Regions from separate parts of the Streptomyces sp. CAI-85 genome, predicted to be linked through region 1. Evidence: riboswitches for the same ligand, from Rfam matches in the RefSeq annotation. Region 1 holds a riboswitch; each other region holds the start of a gene.
The links. A riboswitch is a leader RNA that binds a small molecule or an ion and turns the genes downstream of it on or off. The one in region 1 is predicted to bind cobalamin.
Positions count from the first base shown of each region.

Region 2: another riboswitch for cobalamin. It lies ahead of G6W55_RS08035 (energy-coupling factor ABC transporter permease); the one in region 1 lies ahead of G6W55_RS24950 (cobalamin biosynthesis protein).
Region 3: another riboswitch for cobalamin. It lies ahead of G6W55_RS06165 (CbtB-domain containing protein); the one in region 1 lies ahead of G6W55_RS24950 (cobalamin biosynthesis protein).

Region 1 covers NZ_JAANNX010000028.1:5,444-10,157, reverse strand. Annotated here, with positions in the region: gene G6W55_RS24960 (putative cobaltochelatase) at 1-161, opposite strand, end outside; gene G6W55_RS24955 (cobyric acid synthase) at 268-1,779, opposite strand; gene G6W55_RS24950 (cobalamin biosynthesis protein) at 1,776-2,726, opposite strand; cobalamin riboswitch at 2,826-2,968, opposite strand; gene G6W55_RS24945 (hypothetical protein) at 3,115-3,336, opposite strand; gene G6W55_RS24940 (inorganic phosphate transporter) at 3,385-4,647, opposite strand.
Region 2 covers NZ_JAANNX010000004.1:181,416-186,129, forward strand. Annotated here, with positions in the region: gene G6W55_RS08025 (SGNH/GDSL hydrolase family protein) at 2-805, opposite strand; gene G6W55_RS08030 (superoxide dismutase) at 1,000-1,641, opposite strand; cobalamin riboswitch at 1,860-2,042, shown strand; gene G6W55_RS08035 (energy-coupling factor ABC transporter permease) at 2,072-2,809, shown strand; gene G6W55_RS08040 (energy-coupling factor ABC transporter substrate-binding protein) at 2,806-3,183, shown strand; gene cbiQ (cobalt ECF transporter T component CbiQ) at 3,188-3,937, shown strand; gene G6W55_RS08050 (ATP-binding cassette domain-containing protein) at 3,934-4,714, shown strand, end outside.
Region 3 covers NZ_JAANNX010000003.1:130,542-135,255, forward strand. Annotated here, with positions in the region: gene G6W55_RS06155 (GNAT family N-acetyltransferase) at 1-421, opposite strand, end outside; gene tsaD (tRNA (adenosine(37)-N6)-threonylcarbamoyltransferase complex transferase subunit TsaD) at 421-1,476, opposite strand; cobalamin riboswitch at 1,637-1,780, shown strand; gene G6W55_RS06165 (CbtB-domain containing protein) at 1,817-2,035, shown strand; gene G6W55_RS06170 (CbtA family protein) at 2,057-2,812, shown strand; gene G6W55_RS06175 (hypothetical protein) at 2,916-3,284, shown strand; gene G6W55_RS06180 (3-hydroxybutyryl-CoA dehydrogenase) at 3,451-4,329, opposite strand; gene aceB (malate synthase A) at 4,326-4,714, opposite strand, start outside.

The sequences.
Region 1 (4,714 bases):
GGCATCAGCGCCGAGAGCGCGCGCACGGCGGTGCTCTTCGCGGTGCCCTTCTCCCCGCGCACCAGCACCCCGCCGACCGCCGGTGACACGGCGTTCAGCAGCAGCGCGAGCCGCAGATCGTCCTGGCCGACGACGGCCGTGAATGGGAAGGGGGTGGTCACTGGTTCTCCTCCAGGTCGCCGGCCGGCTCCGGACGCGGGACGGGCGGACGGGACGGCACGGTGGTCACGCGGGACGGCGCAGTGTTCACGCAGGACGGCACGGTGTTCACGCGGGCGCCCCCGGTGGCACGAAGGGAAGTCCCGGCGGCGCGCCCGACTCCACGAGCCGCCACAGCGCGTCCGTGTCCGCGTGCTGTTCGATCAGATCGCCGAGCCGGTCGAGCTGTTCCTCGCGCAGCGCGGCGAAGGAGGTGTCGGGGGCCGGCACGAACCGGCGGCCCGCCGCGGCGGCGACCTCGCGCAGGAAGGCCCGCCGGAAGCCGTCCGACTCCAGCGAACCGTGCCAGTGCGTGCCCCACACCGAGCCCGCCCGGCAGCCGTCGAGGAAGGGCTCCCCGCCGGTCACCGTCGCGACCCCGTGATGGATCTCGTACCCCTCGACCCGCTCGCCGAGGGCCTCGCCGGCCGGCCGGGTGAGGGTCTTCTCCGGGGCGAACCGCACCCGGACCGGCAGCAGTCCGAGCCCGTCGACCCGCCCGCGGCGGCTCTCGACGTCGTCCTCGATGTGCTCGCCGAGGATCTGAAAACCGCCGCAGATCCCGAGCACGGGCCGCCCCTCGGCCGCCCGCCGGGCGAGCGCGTCGGCGAGCCCCCGCTCGCGCAGCCACTCCAGCGCCCGCACGGTCCCCCGGGTGCCGGGTACGACGACGAGATCGGCGTCCGCCAGCTCCTCGGGCCGGTCCACGAACCGCACGACGACACCGGGCTCGGCGGCCAGCGCGTCCACGTCCGTGAAGTTGGACATCAGCGGGATCGCGCACACGGCGACCCGCAGCACGTCCTCGCCCACCGGCGGCGACACGTTCGACTCGCGCACGGTGCCGCGCAGCGACACCCGCAGACCGTCCTCCTCGTCGATCCCGAGCCCGTGCCGGAACGGCAGCACCCCGTAGGTGCGGCGGCCGGTGAGCCCGTGCAGCATGTCGAGCCCGGGTTCCAGCAGGCTGACGTCCCCGCGGAACTTGTTGACGAGGAACCCGGCGACCAGCTCCTGGTCCTCCGGCGACAGCAGCGCGACGGTGCCGAAGAAGGAGGCGAAGACGCCCCCGCGGTCGATGTCGCCGACCACCAGCACCGGCAGCCGCGCGCTGCGCGCGAGGCCCATGTTCACGATGTCGGTGCGCCGCAGGTTGATCTCGGCGGGACTGCCCGCCCCCTCGCAGATCACCGCGTCGTACGTGCCGCGCAGCTCGGCCAGACAGTCGACGACCGTCCCGAGGAGCCGCTGCTGACGGCCCCCGTGGTAGCCGCGCGCGCTCATCTCGCCGACCGGCCTGCCGAGCAGCACGACCTGGCTGCTGCGCTCCCCGCCGGGCTTGAGCAGCACCGGGTTCATCAGCGCGCTCGGCTCGATCCGGCACGCCTGCGCCTGCATGGCCTGGGCGCGCCCGATCTCGGCGCCCTCCTTCGTCACGAAGGAGTTCAGGGACATGTTCTGCGCCTTGAACGGCGCGACCTTCACCCCCTGCCGCACCAGCCACCGGCAGATCCCGGCGGTGACGACGCTCTTGCCCGCGTCGGACGTGGTGCCGGCGACGAGCAGCCCCCCGCCCGTCATGACGCCCGCCCCCGCACCCGCGCGGCGGCGGCCCGCCCGGCGACGGTGACGCCGAGCGCGAGCAGCGCGACCCGGCGGGACAGCCGTACCGCCCGCTCGATGTCCTTGACCTCCACGGAACGCCCCTCCTGGTTCAGCACCGGCCGGTGTTCGACCCGGCCCCCGTACGACAGCGTCCCGCCGAGCCGCACCCCGAGCGCCCCCGCGAAGGACGCCTCCACGGGCCCGGCGTTGGGACTGGGATGCCGGTGGGCGTCGTCCCGCCAGGCCCGTACGGCGCCCCGCGGATCGTCCCCCGCGAGGGCGGCGAGGACGGCGGTGAGCCGTGCCCCCGGCCAGCCGGCGAGGTCGTCCAGGCGCGCGGACGCCCACCCGAAGCGCAGATGGCGCGGCGAGCGGTGTCCGACCATGGCGTCCAGCGTGTTGACGGCCCGGAACCCGAGCAGCCCGGGCACTCCGGCGGCCGCTCCCCACACCAGGGCCCCGGTGACGGCGTCGGAGGTGTTCTCGGCGACGGACTCGACCACGGCGCGGGCGATCCCGTCGGCGTCCAGGGCCTGCGGGTCGCGCCCGCACAGATGCGGCAGTCGGGCCCGCGCCGCGTCGACGTCCCCGCTCTCCAGGGCCTGCCCGACGGCCCGTGCCTCGCGCGCGAGGGAGGTGCCGCCGACGACGGCCCAGGTGGCGGCGGCGGTGAGGGCGACGGACCCGGCGGGGGAGGAGCGCACGGCGCGCGAGGCGGCGGCCCCGAGCGCTACGGCGCCCCCGGCGCACACCAGGGTGTGCAGGGCGCCCCGGCCCCGGTGGTCGCGCCACAGCACGCGCTCCACGGCACCGGCGGCCCGCCCGAATCCGGCGACCGGATGACCCCGGCGGGGATCGCCGAGGAGCAGGTCGCCGAGGAGGCCGAGCGCGGCGCCGTACGCGTGGACGCGGTCGGCACGCACCGGCTCAGCCGGCCGTGCGGCCGGGCAGTGGCCTGGTGCGGTACCTCAACGACCGAGCGCGCATGGCGATATGTCCTCACTCAGGGTGTCCGCGCCCTGGTTCGACGAGACCGGCGGTGAGAGTTCCTGGCTCCCGGGGGTTCCTACCCCGGTGACAGTGGCGGGACCGCGCCGGATTCGCACCGGCTTCCTCTTCTGCCGCCGTAGCTGGCCCCGGCAGTCCACCACGGGCCCCGAAGGGCCGTCAACTTGCCGTTGACCTGCGGGGGGAGAGTGTGCAGAACCCCACACCGCCCGTCCGCGGACCGGGCCGCACACGAAGGCGCGCCCGGTCCGGGACCCCGGGAAGGGGCCGGACCGGGCGCGCCCGGGGACGGTCGTCGTGGCCTCAGGCCACGATCAGCGAGATCCCGTAGGCCACCGCGGCCGTGCACGCCGCGAAGCAGGCGTACGCGCCGGTGAGGGCGAGGGTGGCGGAGCCGCCCCGCGCGGTGGCCCGTTCGCGGTGGGAGAGGGCCATGATGCCGAGGGTGAAGAGGCCCACGAGGGCCACGGTGACCACGAGGCTGACGCCGAAGACGGAGCCCAGGGCTGCCCAGTCGATCTTCATAGGGATGCTGTTCCTTCGCGTTCCTGCGTATCCGGGCGGGGCTTGGCCCTAGACCGTGGGGGCGGGTGAGGCCGCCGGCTCGGTCGCCGGGGAGGCGATCGTGGCGGTCAGGGTCTCGGAGACCGGCTCGTGAGCCGACTCGGTCATGGCTGCGGTGGGCGGCGGGGTCACCGCGGCGATGGCGGTGGTGACGACACCGGCCGGCTCGTCCGGATGGTCGTTGACGTTGGTGTGGTCGACGTGCTCACGGCGGGAGATCTTCCAGATGGCGGCGCTGGAGGCGATCAGGAAGACCGCGACCACCGCGGTGCCCCAGGAGCCGAAGCCGGTCACGTACTCGGCGAGCGCGCCCACCAGGGCGGCGGCCGGGAGCGTGAGGCCCCAGGCGACGAACATCCGGGTCGCGGTGGACCAGCGGACCACCCCGCCCTTGCGGCCGAGGCCCGCGCCCATCACGGAACCGGAGACCGAGTGCGTGGTGGAGAGGGAGAAGCCCAGGTGGGAGGAGGCCAGGATGACCGTCGCGGCGCTGGTCTGGGCGGCGAAGCCCTGCTGCGGCTGGAGGTCGGTGAGGCCCTTGCCCATGGTGCGGATGATGCGCCAGCCGCCGAGGTAGGTGCCGAGCGCGATGGCCAGGCCGGCGGTGAGGATGACCCACAGCGGCGGGTCGGAGTCGGGGGCGACGGCACCGCCGGCCACCAGGGCCAGGGTGATGATGCCCATCGTCTTCTGGGCGTCGTTGGTGCCGTGGGCGAGGGAGACCAGGCCCGCGGAGGCGATCTGGCCGGCCCGGTAGCCCTTCTCGGCCGCCTTGCCGTCGGCCTTCCTGCCCAGGCGGTAGGAGAGCCGGGTGGCGAGCATCGCGGCGACGCCCGCGACCAGCGGGGCCGCGATCGCCGGGATCAGGACCTTGGTGACCAGGACGTCACCGTGGACCGCGCCCATGCCCGCGGAGGCGATGGTGGCGCCGATCAGACCGCCCATGAGGGCGTGGGAGGAGCTGGAGGGCAGGCCCACCAGCCAGGTCAGCAGGTTCCAGAGGATCGCGCCGACCAGGGCGGCGAAGATGACCTCGGGACGGATGCCGGTCTCGTCGACGAGACCCTTGGAGATCGTGTTGGCGACCTCCACGGAGAGGAAAGCGCCCACAAGGTTCAGCACGGCGGACATGGCCACCGCGACCTTGGGCTTGAGCGCACCGGTCGAGATGGTGGTGGCCATCGCGTTGGCGGTGTCGTGAAAACCATTCGTGAAATCGAACGCGAGTGCGGTGACCACCACAATCGCGAGGATCAGCGAGAAGTTTTCCATTTACCCAGGCAATCTTTCGAAGTCATTGGTCGGCTGACCGTAGGCAACCTGGGTGAACGGAAGGTGA
Region 2 (4,714 bases), on a different contig from region 1:
CTCAGCCGGCGGCGCGGACGAATGCCTCGTAATATCCTCGCCGCTGACCGAGCATATTCGGGTGGTAGGACTCCGTGGTGTTGGTGAAGTTCACGTCCCACAGATAGGACTGGTCCGAACAGATGGCGTGGCCCGAGAACAGACGCTGGACGTTGCCCCACCGGAATCCGTGGGCCGCCGCGCGTCCGCTCATGATGCTGTTGAGAAGGTCGGCGGCGTCATTGATGGCCTTGCGCTTGGTGTTGCTGATTCCGGCGCAGAAACCGTTGTCCAGCGTGTAGAGCTGAGCGACTCCGAGCACGACGACCCGGGCCTTCGGGGCGCGCTGCTTGATGGCGTTGTACAGCGCGTCCAGCCTGCCCGGCAACTGCCTGTTGGCGAAGTCGCGGGCCTGGTTGATACGACTGATGCAGGCGCTGTCGGTGATGTTGAGCACGCAGGTGCGGATGACGTCGGAGAACCCCGCGTCGTTACCGCCGGCCCCCACGCTGACCAGCGTGGTCGAGGCGTTGAGCGGGCCGAGCTGGGTGTTCAGCACGTCGACGGTCGTCGCGCCCGAGCACGCCATGAACGAGAACTTGGACGGCTTGCGCTGCCGGTTGTACTCGGACGGGTAGGCGTACTTCGAGCGGAGACAGCTACCGCTCTCGGGCAGGTAGTCGCCGGCGCCGACCCCGGAGGAGTAGGAGTCACCGAGGGCGACGTACTCCTCGCCTGCCGCCTGTGCCGTACCGCTGCTCGTCAGAGCGAGTCCGGCCGTCAGGAGCGACGCCAAAACGGCTGAGATGATTCTACGCAATTTCATGGTCCTGCCTCACGATGTGATTGGGCGGACCAGTTCTACTGCTCGGTAATTAAATCTGAGAAGCGCTCCTTCCGGATTGCCGTATAGGCATTCGCGATAACTTTTGTCGACCCCTATAACGCCGCGCTATCGAGAAATTCGATAGGGAAGGGGCGACCCCGTGTCGATCGGGGCCGCCCCTCGGGGTGTGTCGGTCACGGGGTCAGCAGCAGGCTGTTGCCGCGTTCCTTGGCGGCCGTGTAACGGCGGGCCACGTCCTGCCAGTTGACGACCGCCCACATCGCGTCGATGAAGTCGACCTTCTGGTTCCTGTACTGGAGGTAGAAGGCGTGCTCCCAGGCGTCGAAGACCAGGATCGGGGTGGAGCCCTGGCCGACGTTGCCCTGGTGGTCGTAGACCTGCTCGACGATGAGGTGGCCGGAGAGCGGCTCGTAGGCGAGGACGCCCCAGCCCGAACCCTGGGTGGTGGCCGACGCCTTGGTGAGCTGTGCCTTGAAGTTCGCGAAGGAGCCGAAGGATTCGGCGATCGCGTCCGCCAACTCGCCCACGCCGTCCGCCTCCAGCGGCTCGCCGCCGCCGTCGCCGGTCATGTTGTGCCAGTAGATGCTGTGCAGGATGTGCCCGGAGAGATGGAACGCCAGGTTCTTCTCCAGGCCGTTGATCGAACCCCAGGACTCCTTGTCCCGGGCCTCCGCGAGCTGCTCCAGGGTGTCGTTCGCACCCTTGACGTACGCCGCGTGGTGCTTGTCGTGGTGCAGCTCGATGATCTCGGGGCTGATGACCGGGGCGAGCGCCGCGTAGTCGTACGGAAGCTCCGGGAGCGTGTAAACCGCCATGTCCAACGTCCTCCGACGTTATTGCGAATGGTATGCAAGTGCACGCTAACAGCAGAAGGGTGCCCGCGCTGATCAGCCGTAGGACCTAGGACCGGAGACGTGTCGTCGCCCTGCCGCCGCCGCGCTCGGCGTGTGCGCTGGATGTGCGCCGGTGTGTGAGCCGTCCCACGCCGCCCTCGCGCCCCCCGTTGTCGCTTGTCAGGGGCCTCGTACGGGCACTACTGTCACCACGCCTCGGTGAACGGGAAATCGGTGTGAAACCGGTGCGGCCCTCGCCACTGTGATCGGGAAGTCCGGCTCCGGCCCTCACGGGCAGCCACTGGGTCCTCGGACCCGGGAAGGCGGAGCACGGACGGTGGTACCCGTCAGCCAGGAGACCGGCCGGGGCGCGTCAACCATCCACGAGGTGCTGGAGAGGGTCCGCTGAACCATGCACATAGCCGAGGGTTTCCTCCCGCCGGCGCACGCCGTCGCCTGGGGCGTCGCGTCCGCACCATTTGTCGTCCACGGAGTCCGTTCACTCACCCGTGAGGTCAGGGAGAACCCCGAGAGCACCCTGCTGCTCGGCGCCTCCGGGGCCTTCACCTTCGTTCTGTCCGCCCTGAAACTGCCGTCCGTGACGGGGAGTTGTTCCCACCCCACCGGCACCGGCCTGGGCGCCATCCTGTTCCGGCCGCCGATCATGGCCGTCCTGGGCACCATCACCCTGCTCTTCCAGGCGCTGCTGCTCGCCCACGGCGGGCTCACCACGCTCGGCGCCAACGTCTTCTCCATGGCGATCGTGGGGCCGTGGGCCGGCTACGCCGTCTACAAGCTGCTGCGGCGCTTCGACGTGCCGCTGATGGTCGCGGTGTTCTTCGGCGCGTTCGCCGCCGACCTGTCCACCTACTGCGTGACCAGCGTGCAGTTGGCGCTGGCGTTCCCCGACCCGGGCAGCGGATTCCTGGGCGCGCTCGGCAAGTTCGGCTCCATCTTCGCCGTCACCCAGATCCCGCTGGCGGTCAGCGAGGGTCTGCTCACGGTGTTCGTGATGCGGCTGCTCGTCCAGTCCAGCAAGGGTGAACTGACCCGGCTCGGCGTGCTGGTGACCGGCGGCCGGAAGCGGAACGGCACCTCCACCGACAACGGCGCCTCCACCGAGGCCGGCACCGAGGCGGTGGCCCGATGAACCGCAACACGAAGATCAACGTCCTGCTGCTGCTCGTGGTGGCCGCGCTGGCCGTCCTGCCGCTGGCCCTCGGGCTCGGCGACCACAAGGAGGAGCCGTTCACCGGCGCCGACGCCGAGGCGGAGACGGCGATCACCGAGATCGAGCCGGACTACGAACCGTGGTTCTCCCCGCTCTACGAACCGCCGTCCGGTGAGATCGAGTCGGCGCTGTTCGCCGTCCAGGCGGCGCTGGGCGCCGGGGTCCTCGCCTACTACTTCGGTGTGCACCGGGGCCGGCGCCAGGGCGAGGAGCGGGCCCTGGCCCGCCAGAACACCCCGGACGGCGACCCGGCCGCGAGCGGCTCCCCCGGCCCCGCCGCCGAACGGGCCTGACCGGGTGCTGCCGATCGACGCGGCGGCGCACAGCAGTCGCTGGCGCCGCCGCCATCCCGTGGACAAGGCCGTGCTCGGACTCGGTCTGACCGCTCTCGCCGTCTGTCTGCCGCCCTGGCCCGGCGCCGCGCTCGTCCTGGTGACCGCCCTCGCGGTACTGCTGGGACCGGCCGGGGTGCCGGGCCGCCGGCTGTGGCGGGCCTACCGGGTGCCGCTCGGGTTCTGTGTCACCGGCGCGCTCACCCTGCTCTTCCAAGTGGGCGGGCCGGGCGGGTTCGTGGGCTGGGCCGACGGCGGCACCGTACGCGCCGGGGAACTGCTGCTGCGCACCTCCGCCGCCTCGCTCGGCGTCCTGCTGTTCGCGTTCACCACCCCGATGTCCGACCTGCTGCCGCGCCTGGTCAGGGCCGGGGTGCCCGCACCCGTGGTGGACGTGGCGCTGGTGACGTACCGGATGAGCTTCCTGCTGCTCGACTCGATGCGGCGGATCCGGGAGGCGCAGGCGGCGCGGCTCGGGCACACCAGCCGGGCCGCGGAGTGGCGGGCGCTGGCCGGGCTCGGCGCGACGGCGTTCGTGCGGGCCTTCGACCGGGCGGCGCGGCTCCAGGCCGGTCTCGCCGGGCGCGGCTACGACGGCACCCTGCGCGTGCTCGTGCCCGAGGCCCGGGTCTCCGTCCGTTTCACGGCGGCCAGTGTCGCGCTCCTCGCCGCGCTGGCCGCCCTCACCCTCGTCCTGGAAAGGCCGCCGACGTGAGCGAGCCCGTGCTGGTCGCCCTGCGGGGCGCCTCTTTCGCCTACGAGGACGGCCCTTCGGTGCTCGACGGGCTGGACTTCGAGATCCGCGCCGGACGCGCGCTCGCCCTGCTGGGGCGCAACGGCAGCGGCAAGACCACGCTGATGCGGCTGCTCAGCGGGGGACTTCGGCCGCACGCCGGTCAACTCACCGTAGAGGGAAGCCCGGTGGGCTACGACCGCAAGGGCCTGACCCGGCTGCGGACGACGGTGCAGCTCGTGGTGCAGGACCCCGACGACCAGTTGTTCGCCGCGTCCGTCGGCCAGGACGTGTCGTTCGGGCCGCTCAACCTCGGCCTGTCCGACACCGAGGTGCGGGCCCGCGTCGACGAGGCGCTCGCCGCCCTGGACATCACGGACCTGGCCGAACGGCCCACCCATCTGCTGTCGTACGGGCAGCGCAAGCGGACGGCCATCGCGGGCGCCGTCGCGATGCGGCCGCGCGTGCTGATCCTGGACGAGCCGACCGCCGGACTCGACCCGGACGGCCAGGAGCGGTTGTTGGCCACCCTCGACGGGCTGCGCGCGTCCGGCACCACGGTGGTGATGGCCACCCATGACGTCGATCTCGCGCTGCGCTGGGCCGACGACGCGGCACTGCTCACGCCGTCCGGGGCCCACACCGGCCCGGCGGCGGACATGCTGGCCCGCGCGGACCTGCTCGCACAGGCCGGGCTACGACTGCCGTGGGGTGTCGCCGCCGCCGAACTGCTGCGCGCCCGGGGTCTGTTGACGGACG
Region 3 (4,714 bases), on a different contig from region 1:
GGTCCCCGGGCGCGCCCTCGGTGACCGCCGCCAGCAGATCACCGGCCAGCCCCGTGCCCCGCGCGACGGGACGGACGGCCAGCTCGTCGATCTCACGGGCGCTGCACAGCCACTCCGCCGTGCGCCGGGGTCCTAGGCCGGCCGCCGCCTGCGGGTAGCAGCGGTCCGTGGGAAAGGGGGCGAGGGTCGTCCACGCGGTCGCGAAGCCGACGATCTCCCGTCCCTCCACGGCGAGCGCGGCGGTGAAACCCGGCCGCCGGACATTCCCCGTCAGCCGTCCGGCGAACTCGGCGGCCCGCTCCGCCCCTTCGTTCCACGGCGGGGCGCAGAAGGCGTCGGCGTACACCGAGCGGAGGGCGGAGGCGTGGGCCAGGAGGTCGCAGCTCTTGGAGATGCCGTCCCTGAAGATCCGGATGTCCATCAGGCCGCCGCCACGGGCCCGGCCGTCGTACGCGGGTGCAGCGCCGCGTACTCCAGGGGCGCCGACGGGTCGATCGACACGTCCAGCGGAGCCGGTTCGGCTCCGGCACGGACCAGGAGATCGCCCACCGCGGCGATCATCGCGCCGTTGTCCGTGCACAGCTTGAGGGGCGGCACCCGCAGCGTGATCCCGGCGGCCCGGCACCGCTCCTGCGCCAGCGACCGCACCCGCGAGTTCGCGGCGACCCCGCCGACCACGACCAGCGTGGTGACCCCGTGCTCGCGGCAGGCCGCCACCGCCTTGCGGGTCAGTACGTCCGCCACGGCCTCCTGGAGCGAGGCCGCGCCGTCGGCCACCGGCAGCTCACGGCCCGCGTGCCCCTCGGCCCAGCGCGCCGCCGCCGTCTTCAGACCGGAGAAGGAGAAGTCGTACGACCCCGGAAGCGGGCGCGGGAACGGCACGGCGCGCGGATCGCCCTCGCGCGCCGCCCGGTCGACGGCCGGACCGCCGGGATACGGCAGCCCGAACACCCGCGCCACCTTGTCGAAGCACTCCCCGGCGGCGTCGTCCAGGGTGTCGCCGAGGTGGACGATCGGATCGCGGACGAGATCACGGACGAGCAGCAGCGAGGTGTGGCCGCCGGAGACGATCAGCACCATGCAGGGATCGGGCAGCGGGCCGTGCTCCAGCGTGTCGGCGGCGACATGCCCGGCCAGATGATGGACGCCGTACAGCGGCACCCCCAACGCGTACGCGATGCCCTTCGCACCGGCCAGACCCACCTGAAGCGCACCGGACAGACCCGGTCCGGTGGTGACGGCGACGGCGCCGACGTCCGACAGTCGCAGCCCCGCCTCGTCGAGCGCCCGGCGCACGACCGGGCGCAGGGCGTGCAGATGGGCGCGGGAGGCGATCTCGGGCACCACCCCTCCGTAGCGGGCGTGCTCGTCCATGCTCGACGCGATCGCGTGGCCGAGCAGCACCCCGTCCCGGACGATCCCCGCGCCGGTCTCGTCGCACGACGACTCGATCCCGAGCACGATCGGAGAGACCATGAGGCACCCTTTCTGCCTAGTGTTAGTTATTGCGAATAGTGTGCAATAAGGTCGACCGTGTTGGGAAGCTCGGCCCGGCTCGGCGAACGCGACCTCTGCCTCAGTCAGGTAAGCGTTGGGTGTGAGCGGGGGCCCGGAGGACGTTCGGTCATTGGCCATGTCCCGTTCGAGCGGTACGGTCGGCCAGTTATCGACGACGGCGATGCGGAAGCCGGTGGGAATCCGGCACGGTCGCGCCACTGTGTGCCACTCCTGGACTGCGGGGGTGGTGAGTCAGACCCGTGACCGTCGTCATGTGCACCACCGAGATGGGACGCGAACTCCCAGAGGAGGCCCTGCCATGGCGCAGCATGTCGCCCCGCCGTCCAGCACCCCCGTCGTTCCCGGCAAACTGCCGGTCGGCGCGATCGTGCCCTGGGCGGTGTTCTTCGGGATCCTGATGCTGGTCCTGCTGTACTTCGTCGGCGCCGAACAGGGTGCCACCGCCGTCGTGTCCGGCGAGAACGTCCACGAATGGGTGCACGACGCCCGTCATCTGCTCGGCTTCCCCTGCCACTGAGACCGGGGAGCCTGAAGCGTCATGAACTCCACAGTTGTGAGAAACCTGCTCGTGCGCGGCATGCTCGCCGGCCTCGCCGCCGGTGTACTGGCCCTGCTCGTCGCCTACTTCCTCGGTGAACCGCTCGTCGACAGGGCGATCGGCTTTGAGGAGTCCCACGCCCCCGCCCATGAGCACGAGGTCGAACTCGTCTCCAGGGGCCTCCAGTCCACCGCCGGCCTGGCCACCGGAGTGCTGCTCTACGGGGTCGCGTTCGGCGGGATCGCCGCGCTGGCCTACTGTTTCGCGCTGGGACGGGTGGGGCGGTTCGGTCCCCGGGCCACCGCGCTGCTGCTGTCCGGCGTCGCACTGGTCGCCGTGTACGTGGTGCCGTTCCTGAAGTATCCGGCCAACCCGCCGGCCGTCGGGGATCCCGACACCATCGGCAAGCGGACCACCCTGTACTTCCTGATGATGGTCCTCAGCGTCCTGCTCGCGGTGGCCGCCACCCTCCTGGGCAGGCGGCTCGCGCCGAGACTGGGCAACTGGTACGCCACCGTCGCCGCGGTGGCGGCCTTCGCCCTCGCGGTCGGGCTGGCGTACGCGTTCCTGCCGGTGGTCAACGAGGTTCCGGGTGACTTCCCGGCCACCGTGCTGTGGCGGTTCCGGATCTCCGCGCTGGCCATGCAGGCCACGCTGTGGGCCGGATTCGGGCTCGTCTTCGGCGAGTTGGCCCAGCGGCTCCTGCACCCCACGCCGAAGGCCGTCCCGGTCGCGGCGGGGACGGTCCCCGGCTGACCGAAATGCGCTCATGTGAGAGGGCCCGCGGAACCATCCGAGGGCCCTCTCGCGTTCCGCGTTCTAGTGCGACGACCCCGGTGAGGAGCGGAGGAGCAGCCCAGTGGCCAGACACCCACAACCGCGCCGCATCACCCTCGGAGGGCGCGAGGCCGTGGCGCTCACCGTGGAGGAGTACGAGGCGCTGATGGCGAGCCGTCGGCAGATCGGCGGCCAGAGCGCCCGGGTACGTGTACTCGGTCAGCAAGTCCGGCGCACCGAGCGGCTGTTGCAGGACCTGGAGACGCTGGTCGCCGCTCCACCGGACCACTGCCACGAGGGTGCGGGCACGACGCCGACGGACTGCGTCCACCTCCATGCGAGCACCGCGAAGACGGACACAGCCGAGACGGAATCCGACTCCGGGCAGCCGGACTGCCTGCGCTGCGCCCTCGCGGCCCTGCTGCACCGCCACCGCGGCACCGCGTCCTGAGCCCGGATTCCCGAGTCGTGATCGAGAGGGAGGCGGCGGTCACGGAACACCGGAGGGCGAGAAGCGCTGTGCAGACGCTCCCCGCCCCTCTCCAGTCGTGCCGTACCGGGGACCCTCATCCCCCGTGCGGCTCCGCGGGCCCCTCAGCCCGCGTCGGACCAGGCCCTCAGCCCTGGTCGTAGGTGTGGAATCCGCGGCCGGACTTGCGGCCGAGGAGTCCGGCCTCCACCATCCGCTGGAGCAGCGGCGGCGGGGCGTAGAGCGGCTCCCGGAACTCGTCGTACAGGGACTCCGCGATCGAGGCGACCGTGTCCAGGCCGATCAGATCCGCGAGCCTGAGCGGGCCCATGGGGTGCGCGCAGCCCAGTTCCATGCCGGCGTCGATGTCGGCCGCACTGGCGAAGCCGGACTCCGCCATCCGGACGGCGGCGAGAAGGTACGGCACGAGCAGGGCGTTGACGACGAAGCCGGCCCGGTCCTGGGACCGGACGACCGTCTTGCCGAGCGTGCGCGTCGCGAAGTCCGTTACGGCGGCCGTGGTTTCGGCCGAGGTGTGCAGCGAGGTGACCACCTCGACGAGCGGCAGCACGGGCACGGGATTGAAGAAGTGCAGCCCCACCACCCGGTCCGCACGGGCCGTCGCCATGCCCAGGCGCATGACCGGCAGGGAGGACGTGTTGGTGGCCAGAACGGCCGCCGGGTCCTCGACGATCTTGTCGAGGGCGGCGAAGACCTCGGTCTTGGCGTCCGGGTTCTCGACGACCGCCTCCACGACCAACTGCCGGTCGGCGAGGTCGTCCAGGCTGCCGGTGAACACGAGCCGGCCGAGCGCGTCCCGAGCCGCCGCACGCTCCAACTTGCCGCGCCCGACCGCCCGGTCGAGCGACGCGGCCACCCGGTCACGCGCCGCACGGGCGGCGACCGCGTCCACCTCGCAGACGACGGTGTCCACCCCGGCCTGGGCACACACCTCGGCGATCCCGGCGCCCATCTGCCCACCGCCGACCACACCGACCCGCGTGACACCCGCGGTGCCCGCGCTCACGCCCGCACCTCCGTCCGGTGCGTGAGGTGACGGGTGTAGGCGTCCGAGGTGAAGAACTGCGGCAACTCGACGGCCAGCGTGGTCCGTTCGAACAGACCCCGGATGTCGTCCAGGGGCGCCCACGGATACGCGGCGCCGAGCGAGGCGAGTTCCTCGTCCAGGATCCGCCGCACGGTCTCCCGGTCGATCACCCGGTGCCGCAGCCACTGCCAGATCTGCACACGGGCGATCTCGGCGGTGGCCGCGTCCTCCATCAGGCCGTCGATGGCGACGGCGCCCTCACCGCGCAGCCAGGCGGCGAAGTACCGCAGCGCGACATGGACGTTGGTGCGCACACCGTCCGCCGTGGGCGGACCGCTGATCCGGCGCACCGACAGCAGCTCGG